2 regions of the Streptomyces sp. NPDC005799 genome follow, and region 2 is predicted to be linked to the other one. Evidence: riboswitches for the same ligand, from Rfam matches in the RefSeq annotation. Region 2 holds a riboswitch; the other holds the start of a gene.
The links. A riboswitch is a leader RNA that binds a small molecule or an ion and turns the genes downstream of it on or off. The one in region 2 is predicted to bind cobalamin.

Region 1 (5,423 bases), on a different contig from region 2:
AGCCCCAGATCGTGCTCACCCCGCCGGTGGACACCACCACCCAGCCCCCCATCCTGCCCGGCGAGTCCTCGCCCGGCACGGGCGGCGCGGGCGGCACCGCGGCCAGCCCCAGCCCGACGGTGGGATAGCCCCCACGGGAACGGTCGTACGACCCCTGCGGGAACGGTCGTACGGCCCCTGCGGGACAGGAGGTTCGGGTGGCCGAACAGAAGCGGATCCGCCCGTTCCTACTGTGGCGTAATCGTGATGGCTGGTTGAACTTCCGGCGCGTCACCGCAGGTTGACAGCGTTCGGCCGGGAGATCCACCATGTGAGCACACTGAGGCGCATGTGACCAATGGGCCCGGTGTTTTCACAGACCATTCTCCCCGGCACGGCCGGCCGCCGCATGCTTTCCCGCGCCGCCGTGCCCGGGTCAGGCACGCCAAGATGGGGATCCGCATGACCATAGCGAGACGTGTCACCGTGCGCCGCCTCATGGGGACGGGCGCCGCGTCGCTCGCCCTGTGCGCCGCAACCGTCGCCGCCGCCTCCGGCGCCTGGGCCCACGGCGGAACTCCGGGCGGTGACGGCTGGAAGGCCGGCGGCTCCTACAAGCCCGGCACGGGTGCCGGCACCAAGACGGAGGCCGACCGCTGCCAGTTCTCGCTGGACGGCACGGACTTCTACGACTCGGTGAAGGTCGACGACCAGACGCTGAAGCCCACCGACGACGGCAAGGTCCACATCAAGGTCCGTACCGCCGGTGACGCCTCCACCTGCACCGCCTCGCTCGCCTCCTACCTCGCGCACGGCGCGACCTTCGCGACCTCGGGGCAGCAGGTCTTCGTCGACTTCGACACCGTGACGGTGAAGCCCGGGCAGACCGACTCGCTGGACATCGCGGTGCCGGACGCGGGCTGCTTCGCGCAGATCGACCTCTACCGCGGCGCCACCAAGTTCGACGGCAAGCTGGACGCCAAGGACGGGTTCCAGCACGGCGACCTGCCGGCCGGCCCGGACCACGCGGTCATCAAGGACAAGCTGATCGCGTCCTGGAACGGCGGTACGAAGGACTGCACGACCACCGAGTCGCAGCCCCCGAGCACCCCGCCGGCCTCCACCCCGGCCTCCACGCCGCCGTCGACGCCCCCGGCGTCCGAGAGCGCCACCCCGACGCCGAGTGCCTCCGAGTCGACGCCGTCCTCGACCGACACCCCGGTCGCCTCCGCGTCCACCACCGTCCCGGCGGCCACGCCGAACGGCGGTGGCGGCGGCCTCGCCGAGACCGGCGGCGGCAGCAACTCCGGCCTGATCGCCGGCGGCGCGGCGGCGCTCCTCGCGGGCGGCGCGGCGATCGTCGTCGCGAGCAAGCGCCGCCGCGGCGCCCGCTCCTGAACCACCCCCGAAGACGAACGCCCCGGAGATCCCCCGCTCCGGGGCGTTCGTCGCACGCGGCACCGCGCCGTCGGCTGTCACGTGCCGTCGGCGGTCACGTGCCGTCGGCGGTCACGTGCCGTCGGCTGTGCAGTGTTTGAGGAGGAGGCGGGTGTCCTCGTCGACCACGCGGTAGCGGACGACGCGGCCCTCCTTCTCGCCGGCGACCACCCCGGCCGCCCGCAGCAGGCGCAGGGCCTGGGAGACGGCGGGGTCGTTCATGCCGGTCGCGATGGCGAGGTCGGAGACGGCGAGCGGGCCGGTGCGGTGCAGGGCGAGCAGCAGCGCGAGCCGTTTGGGATCGGCGAGCAGCGAGAAGCGGTCGGCCCAGGTGCGCACATGGGCCTCGTCACCGATGGCGGCGATGGCGTCGCACACCCGGTGGCCGTCGATGGTGCGGCGGTCCGCGCGGTCGGCCGGGACGAGATGCATGCGCACATCCTCGCAGGCGCGCCTCTGTGATCTTCGATACCTGCACAGGTACGCAGCTATGCAGGAAGGGCCGCTCCCCCCTACGGTGGGCGGGCCGTGGTGTTCGGGAAGTCGGTGCGATACCGACGCGGCCCTCGCCACTGTGATCGGGAAGTCACCGGTCCACGTCCCGCAGGGGACAGCCACTGGCCGTTTCACCACGGCCGGGAAGGCGGACCGGGGACGCACGACCCGTCAGCCAGGAGACCGGCCACGGCATCTCACGAAGTGATCCACGAGGTGCTGGAGCGTGAACATGGCCGACGCCGCTTCTTTCCGCTGGCGGCGCGAGGACACCGTCAAGACCGTGGGGCTGGTGGCGGTGATCGCCGCCCTCCATGTCGCCGCCTTCGGGATCCTCTTCCTCCTCGTCGTCCCCGGCCACTACGAGGTCGGCTCCAAGGCCTTCGGCATCGGCCTCGGCGTCACCGCCTACACGCTGGGCGTGCGGCACGCCTTCGACGCCGACCACATCGCCGCGATCGACAACACCACCCGCAAGCTGATGGCCGACGGCAAACGGCCGGTGTCGGTGGGCTTCTGGTTCGCGCTGGGGCACTCCAGCGTGGTCGTGGTGCTGGCCGCCATGATCGCGGGCGGCACGGCGCTCGCCGGCAAGGTCATGAACGAGAACTCAAGCACCCACAAGGTGCTGGGCTTCCTCGGTACGACGATCTCGGGCACGTTCCTCTACATCATCGCCGCGCTCAACCTGGTGGCCCTGATGGGCATCCTGAAGGTCTTCAAGGCGATGCGGGCGGGGACGTACGACGAGTCGGAGCTCGAGGCGCACCTGGATTCCCGGGGCTTCATGAACCGGATCCTCGGCCGCCTCACCAGGTCGATCACCCGCCCGGGCCAGATGTACCCCCTGGGCTTCCTCTTCGGGCTCGGCTTCGACACCGCGACCGAGGTCACGCTGATGGTGATGGCGGGCTCCGGCGCGGCGGCGGGGCTGCCCTGGTACGCGGTCCTGTGCCTGCCGCTGCTCTTCGCGGCCGGGATGAGCCTGTTCGACACGCTGGACGGCACGTTCATGAACTTCGCCTACCAGTGGGCCTTCTCCAACCCGGTCCGCAAGGTCTTCTACAACCTGACCATCACCGGTCTGTCCATCGCCGTGGCCTTCTTCATCGGCACGATCGAGCTGGTGGGCGTCCTGCACGAGAAGTTCGACCTGACCGACTCGGTCACGGGCTGGATCGCCGACCTCGACCTGGACAACGTCGGCTACGTCATCGTCGGCCTGTTCGTGGTGGTGTGGGCGGCTGCGCTGACCTACTGGCGGCTGGCGAAGGTGGAACAGAAGTGGTCGGTGCGGACGGCGGAAACCCCGTGACCCGCACCGCCCTTGCCGGCCGGCACGCCGTCACTGCCTCTCGACCGCCGACAGCCACAGCTTGACGAAGCGGGACACATCCACGTCCAGGGCGACGTCGACCAGGGGCTGTTCGCGGGCGCCCTCGTGGATCTCGGACTCGCCGGGGCGGGCGCGGCGGTCGACGATCGTCTGACCCCGGGTGGGTCCGGGAGCGAGGGAGACCTCGACGGGGAGCAGGCTGGTGGTGATGCCGGCCGGGTCGGCCACGGAGCAGACCGCGCCCGCGTCACCGAGCCCGCCGGCGATCTCGTCGCTGTCCGGGTCCGGCGAGGACGGGCGGTGGGCGAGGAGTTCACCGGCGAGACGGGTGCCGGGCTCCGCGCTCGCCCGCAGCCGTCTTACGTCCGCGCCCGGCACCACGACCCGCTGGAAGACGTCGAGGCCGTACATCGTGATCGGCACGCCGGCGGTGAGCAGGACGGCGGCGGCCTCCGGGTCGTGCCAGACGTTGAACTCGGCGACCGCCGTGGCGTTCCCGGTCGCGACCGCGCCGCCCATGAAGACGATGCGCTCGATGTTGCGGACCACGTCCGGGTGCGTCCGCAGCAGCAGCGCGATGTTGGTCAGGGGCGCCGTCGGGACCAGCGTCACCGGGCGTGGCGAGGCGAGGATCTCGCGGCGCAGCAGCGTCACGGCGTCCACGTCGGCCGGGGCGCGGGTCGGCGCGGGCAGGCCGATGTCGCCCATGCCGTCCACCCCGTGCACATGCCGTGCCGTGCGCACCGCCTCGATCAACGGCCGCTCGGCGCCCCGTCCCACGGGGATCTCCGGGGCACCGGCCTGCTCCAGCACGGTGAGGGTGTTGCGCACCACGCCGTCCACGTCCGTGTTCCCGGCGACACAGGTCACCGCCCGCAGATCGATCCCCGGGTGCCGCACCGCGAACAGCAGGGCGAGGGCGTCGTCGACACCGGTGTCACAGTCGATGATCACCGGAACGGGCTGACCGGTCACAGCGGACTCCCTCTTCGCCACACCATCAGGACGAGACCGACCTTAAGCCCTGCGCACACCCCCCCAACGTGATGCCGCCGGCGGCGAGGATCGCCGCCTTCAACCCCTGGAGCCCCACGGCCCGCTCCGCGCCCGTGGGCGTCCGCATCGCCAGGACGGTTCGTGGTGGAGGGCGTGCTGCCCGGCGAGTTGGCCACCCGCCGAGCGGCAGACCGGCGGTGGTGGCTCGCTCGCGGCTATGCGGGCGCCCACAAGGCGGCGCTCCTGGCGGCCACCTGGGCGTCGATCCGGCGCACTAGTTCCTCCGCCGGGAGGGCTCCGGGGCGGGTTCCGTCGCGGAGGCGCGGGGCTGCCAGGCCCTCGGTTGCCTCTTGTTCGCCGATCACCGCCTGGTAGGGGACCAGACGGGCGGCCCGGACGCGGGCGCCGAGGGAGCCGTGCTCGGGGCCGACGAGCTCTGCCCGCAGACCACGGGCGACGGCCCTGGTCAGGAGGGCCTGCGCCGGCGGGCGCTGCCGCTCGGACACCGGAAGCACCACCAGTTGGACGGGGGTGAGCCAGGCGGGGAAGGCGCCGCCGTGCTGTTCGACGAGGTGCGCGACCGCCCGCTCCATGCTGCCGATGACGCTGCGGTGCACCATGACCGGCCGGTGCCGCGCCCCGTCCGCGCCGATGTAGTGCAGGTCGAAGCGTTCGGGCTGGTGGAAGTCGATCTGCACGGTGGACAGGGTCGACTCGCGCCCGGCCGGGTCGGTGATCTGCACGTCGATCTTGGGGCCGTAGAAGGCGGCCTCGCCCTCGACCGCGTCGTAGGCGACGCCGGCGCCTCCCAGCACCTCGCGGAGCAGGGCGGTGGCCCGTTCCCAAAGGGCCGGGTCCGCGACGTACTTGCCGCCCTCGCCGGGGAGGGAGAGCCGGTAACGGGCGGCTCGGATGCCCAGGTCCGCGTAGGCCCGCCCGATCAACTCCAGGGCCCCGCGCGCCTCTTCCACCGCCTGCTGAAGGGTGCAGAAGACATGGGCGTCGTTGAGCTGGATGGACCGCACCCGGGTCAGCCCGCCGAGCACCCCGGACGGCTCGGAGCGGTACATGCCGCCCAGCTCGGCGATGCGCAAGGGAAGTTCGCGGTAGCTGTGGGACCGGGAGCGGTAGATCAGGGCGTGGTGGGGACACAGGCTCGGGCGCAGCACGACCTCCCCGC
Region 2 (5,423 bases):
TTACCACAACCGGATCCGTCAGAAGTCCTCGTCCAGGGCGACCGTGCCCTCCACCGCCACCTGGTAGGCCGAGGGGCGGCGTTCGAAGAAGTTGGTCAGTTCCTGGACGCCCTGCAGTTCCATGAAGGAGAAGGGGTTCTCGGAGCCGTACACGGGAGCGAAGCCGAGGCGGGTGAGGCGCTGATCGGCGACGCACTCCAGGTACTGCCGCATCGACTCGGTGTTCATCCCCGGCAGCCCCTCGCCGCACAGGTCGCGGGCGAACTGCAGCTCCGCCTCCACGGCTTCCTTCAGCATGTCCGTCACCTGCTCCCGCAGCCGGTCGTCGAAGAGCTCCGGCTCCTCCTTGCGCACGGTGTCGACCACGTCGAAGGCGAAGGACATGTGCATCGTCTCGTCGCGGAACACCCAGTTGGTGCCGGTGGCGAGACCGTGCAGCAGACCCCGGCTGCGGAACCAGTACACGTACGCGAAGGCGCCGTAGAAGAACAGGCCCTCGATGCACGCGGCGAAGCAGATCAGATTGAGCAGGAACCGACGGCGGTCGGCCTGGGACTCCAGCCGGTCCAGGTTCTCCACCGAGTCCATCCACCGGAAGCAGAACTCCGCCTTCTCACGGATGGAGGGGATGCTCTCGACGGCGTCGAAGGCGGCCGCCCGGTCCTCCGGATCGGGGAGATAGGTGTCCAGCAGCGTCAGGTAGAACTGGACGTGGACGGCCTCCTCGAACAGCTGGCGCGACAAATACAGCCGTGCTTCCGGGGAGTTGATGTGCTTGTAGAGCGTGAGCACCAGGTTGTTCGCCACGATCGAGTCGCCCGTGGCGAAGAAGGCGACCAGCCGGCCGATCAGGTGCTGCTCCATCGGGGACAGCTTCGCCAGGTCGGCCACGTCCGAGTGGAGGTCGACCTCCTCCACGGTCCAGGTGTTCTTGATGGCGTCCCGGTAGCGCTCGTAGAAGTCCGGGTAGCGCATGGGACGCAGAGTCAGCTCGAAGCCGGGATCGAGCAGGTTCTGGTTGCTGGGCATTACTGGCAGGCCTCGCAGGACTCGGGGTTTTCCAGGGAGCAGGCGACGGCGTCCGCCGTCGGTACGGGCACGGTCGCCCGTGCCGCGCGGGCGATGCGGGTCGCCGGGCGGGAGCGGAGGTAGTACGTCGTCTTCAGGCCCTGCTTCCAGGCGTACGCGTACATCGAGGAGAGCTTGCCGATGGTCGGCGTCTCCAGGAAGAGGTTCAGGGACTGGGACTGGTCGAGGTACGGCGTACGGGCCGCCGCCATGTCGATCAGGCCGCGCTGCGGGATCTCCCACGCCGTGCGGTACAGGCGCCGTACGTCCTCGGGGATCCACACGAAGTCCTGCACCGAGCCGCCCGCCTCGCGCAGGGCCTCCCGGGTGCGGGCGTCCCAGACGCCGAGGTCCTTCAGCTCCCGTACCAGGTAGGAGTTGACCTGGAGGAACTCGCCGGACAGCGTCTCGCGCTTGAACAGGTTGGACACCTGCGGCTCGACGCACTCGTACACACCGGCGATGGAGGCGATGGTCGCGGTCGGCGCGATGGCGAGGAGGAGGCTGTTGCGCAGGCCGGTCGCCGCGATCCGCGCGCGCAGCGCCGCCCACCGCTCCGGCCAGACGAGGTCGACGTCGTAGTGGTCGGGGTGCAGCACGCCCCGGGCGGTCCTGGTCTTCTCCCAGGCGGGCAGCGGGCCGCTCCGCTCGGCGAGGTCCGCGGAGGCCTCGTACGCGGCGAGCATGACGCGCTCGGCGATCCGGGTGGACAGGGCCTTGGCCTCCGGCGAGTCGAAGGGCAGCCGCAGCTTGAAGAAGACGTCCTGCAGGCCCATCGCGCCCAGGCCCACGGGACGCCACTTGGCGTTGGAGCGGCCCGCCTGCTCGGTCGGGTAGAAGTTGATGTCGACGACACGGTCGAGGAAGGTGACGGCCGTGCGCACGGTCTCGTCCAGCCGCTCCCAGTCGAGGCCGTCGCCGGCCACGAAGGCGCCCAGGTTGACCGAGCCGAGGTTGCACACCGCCGTCTCACCGTCGTCGGTGACCTCCAGGATCTCCGTGCAGAGGTTGGAGGAGTGGACGACATGACCGGGGGTCGCCGTCTGGTTGGCGGTGCGGTTGGCGGCGTCCTTGAAGGTCATCCAGCCGTTCCCGGTCTGCGCGAGGGTGCGCATCATCCGGCCGTACAGCTCGCGTGCCGGGAGCGTCCTGAGGGCGAGCCCCGCCGCCTCCGCCTGCCGATACGCCGCGTCGAACTCCTCGCCCCACAGGTCCACGAGTTCGGGCACGTCCGCCGGGGAGAACAGCGACCACCGCTCGTCGGCGTCGACCCGGCGCATGAACTCGTCCGGGATCCAGTGCGCCAGGTTCAGGTTGTGCGTACGGCGGGCGTCCTCACCGGTGTTGTCGCGCAGCTCCAGGAACTCCTCGATGTCGGAGTGCCAGGTCTCCAGGTAGACGGCCGCGGCGCCCTTGCGCCGGCCACCTTGGTTCACGGCGGCGACGCTCGCGTCCAGCGTCTTCAGGAACGGGACGATGCCGTTGGAGTGGCCGTTGGTGCCGCGGATCAGCGAACCGCGGGCGCGGACGCGGGAGTAGGCGATGCCGATGCCGCCGGCGTGCTTGGAGAGACGGGCGACCTGGTGGTAGCGGTCGTAGATGGAGTCCAGCTCGTCCTTCGGGGAGTCGAGGAGGTAGCAGGACGACATCTGGGGGTGCCGGGTGCCGGAGTTGAAGAGCGTGGGGGAGGAGGGCAGGTAGTCGAGACGGCTCATCAGGCCGTAGAGGGAGGCCACTTCGTCCACGGCACGGGCGCCTGTCTCCGGACCGAGCGCGGTGTCGTCCGCGAGACCGCTCGCCACGCGGAGCATGAAGTGCTGCGGTGTTTCGATGACCTTGCGGGTGATCGGGTGGCGCAGGAGGTAACGGCTGTAGAGGGTGCGCAGGCCGAAGTAGCCGAAGCGGTCGTCGGCCGCGGGGTCGATCAGCGCGTCGAGGCGGTCGGCGTGCAGCCGTACGAACTCCGCGGTGCGGTCGGCGATGAGCCCTTCGCGATGGCCGACGGCGACGGACTCGGTGAAGGACGTGACGCCCTGCGAGGCGGCCTCGGCGGCGACGCTCAGGGTGAGGAGCCGGGCGGCCAGCCTGCTGTACGCCGGGTCCTCGGAGATGAGGCCGGCCGCCGCCTCCGTGGCGAGCTCGCGCAGTTCCGCCCCGTCCGCCCGCGCGGACCGGCCGCGCAGTGCGGCGGCGGCGACCCGGCCGGGGTCGGCGTCGGGCAGGTCGGCGGTCAGCTCGGTCAGGGTGCGCAGCAGTGCGGCACCGTGTCCGGCGGCTTCCGGCTCGGTCGCTGAAGCCGGGTCGGTCGCTGAAGCCGGATCGGCTGGCGGCGCGATGGTCACGTGGGGCTCTCCCTCGCTCGGCACGGGGCCTTGCGGGCAGGGGGCAGCACACGAGCGCACGGCGCATCGCGTCCACCGGCCCATTCCACGAGGCCCGGACGTCAGGGCACCCGGGCCGGTGTGGCCGGGTGCGCTGTCGGCAGGTCCTCGGACTGATTCCGCGCACGGGTGTGCGCGGGTTCACCGTTGCGGGACAGTTCCGGATTCGCACCGGATTCCCCTGCGACGACAGCGAGCATGAGCATACATCTTGTGCCGGGCGAGAACAGCGCCCCCATATGTTGTGTCGCGGCGACTTCGAAGCGTGTCAGAGCGTCAACTCGTAGGTGAGGAGCGTGAAGGCGTCACCGGGGAGCGGGTGCCAGTCGCGGCCGGGTGCTCGGCGGAAACCCAGGCGCTCGTAGATGCGGTGCGCGGCGCGCATCTTCTGCTGGGTGGACAGCACCACGCCGGTGCACTCCAAGGCACGCGCGCGGTCGACGCAGGCCCGGACGAGGGCCTCCCCGGCGCCCTGGCCACGAGCCGCGTCGGCCACGGCCAGCATGCGGATCTCGGCCTCTGAGGGGCGGGCGAGGTCGGCCATCGGGCCGCCCGCGGGGACGAAGGTGACGCCGCCGAGGAGGCTGCCGTCGCGGACGGCCACCAGCACGTCGGCGGCCGACGCCCGCTTGGCGACGTCCCGCAGCTCCTCCAGGTACCAGTCGCTCTCGCCGAACGCCAGCAGGCCGTCCTGCACGTAGGCCCCGGCGGTGATCTCGCCGAGGGTGCCGTACTCGCCGGGTTCCACCGGCCTGATCAGGATGTCCATGGGCCCGAGTGTGCCGGACGGGTACGACAACGGGCCGCCGGATTCCTCCGACGGCCCGCCGGTCGTGCCGTGTCCGCCTCAGCGGTCAGTGCGAGGTCCCCGCCGTCGCCGGCGGCAGTTCCACCTCCACCCCCGGGTCTCCCGCGTCCGCCGTGTAGTCCTCCGGGCTGGTTTCGTCGATGCCCTCCGGGGCCTTGAAGGCCTTCAGGGCGAAGGTCAGGATCACCGTCACCGCCACGTTCAGGACGAAGGCGGTGAGGCCGATGTAGCCGATCTCCCCGATGCCCGGGATCTCCTTCGACGAGCCGCCGAAGTGCTTCTGGGTGGGGGAGGCGACGCCGTACGCCGCGACCGTGCCGTAGATCATGCCGACCGCCCAGCCGGCGAGCAGGGCCCAGCGGTGGAACCAGCGGGTGAAGAGGCCGCCGACCAGGGACGGGAAGGTCTGCAGGATCCAGATGCCGCCCAGCAGCTGGAAGTTGATGGCGACCGTCTTGTCCATGGTGAGGACGAAGACCAGTGCGCCGACCTTCACCAGCAGCGACACGATCTTGGAGACCTGGGCCTCCTGCTTCGGCGTGGCGTCCGGCTTGATGAAGTCCCTGTAGATGTTGCGGGTGAAGAGGTTCGCGGCCGCGATGGACATGATGGCCGCCGGGACCAGCGCGCCGATGCCGATCGCCGCGAAGGCCACCCCGGCGAACCAGCTCGGGAACATGTTCTCGAAGAGCTGCGGGATCGCCAGCTGGCCGTTGGTGACCTTGACCCCCGCCGCGATGGCCATGAAGCCCAGCAGCGCGAGCAGGCCGAGCATCAGCGAGTACAGCGGCAGGATCGTGGTGTTGCGGCGGATCACCTCACGGCTCTTGGAGGAGAGCGTCGCGGTGATCGAGTGCGGGTACATGAAGAGCGCGAGCGCCGAGCCCAACGCCAGGGTGGCGTACGTCCATTGGGCGGGCTCGGCTGGTGCCAGGGCGCCGCGCGGCTTGCCCGTCGCCGGGTTGGTCTGGGCGAAGGCGTCGCCCGCCTTGGCGAAGATGTCGTCGAAGCCGCCCAGCTTGATGGGGATGTAGATGATCGCCACGGCGATGACGATGTAGATCAGCGTGTCCTTCACGAACGCGATCAGGGCGGGGGCCCGAAGGCCGGAGGAGTAGGTGTAGGCCGCGAGCACACCGAAGGCGATCAGGAGCGGGAGGTCCTTC

Region 1: linked by a shared signal. The riboswitch ahead of ABZ453_RS28595 (HoxN/HupN/NixA family nickel/cobalt transporter) and the one ahead of ABZ453_RS25740 (ribonucleoside-diphosphate reductase subunit alpha) in region 2 are both predicted to bind cobalamin.

Annotation. Positions count from the first base shown of each region.
Region 1 is NZ_JBEXXQ010000032.1:4,388-9,810, reverse strand. It holds gene ABZ453_RS28610 (DUF4142 domain-containing protein) at 1-128, shown strand, start outside; gene ABZ453_RS28605 (LAETG motif-containing sortase-dependent surface protein) at 442-1,377, shown strand; gene ABZ453_RS28600 (metalloregulator ArsR/SmtB family transcription factor) at 1,489-1,848, opposite strand; cobalamin riboswitch at 1,929-2,118, shown strand; gene ABZ453_RS28595 (HoxN/HupN/NixA family nickel/cobalt transporter) at 2,144-3,226, shown strand; gene ABZ453_RS28590 (nucleoside hydrolase) at 3,257-4,222, opposite strand; gene thrS (threonine--tRNA ligase) at 4,459-5,423, opposite strand, start outside.
Region 2 is NZ_JBEXXQ010000027.1:39,221-44,643, forward strand. It holds gene ABZ453_RS25735 (ribonucleotide-diphosphate reductase subunit beta) at 19-1,029, opposite strand; gene ABZ453_RS25740 (ribonucleoside-diphosphate reductase subunit alpha) at 1,029-3,410, opposite strand; cobalamin riboswitch at 3,531-3,662, opposite strand; gene ABZ453_RS25745 (GNAT family N-acetyltransferase) at 3,718-4,218, opposite strand; gene mctP (monocarboxylate uptake permease MctP) at 4,304-5,423, opposite strand, start outside.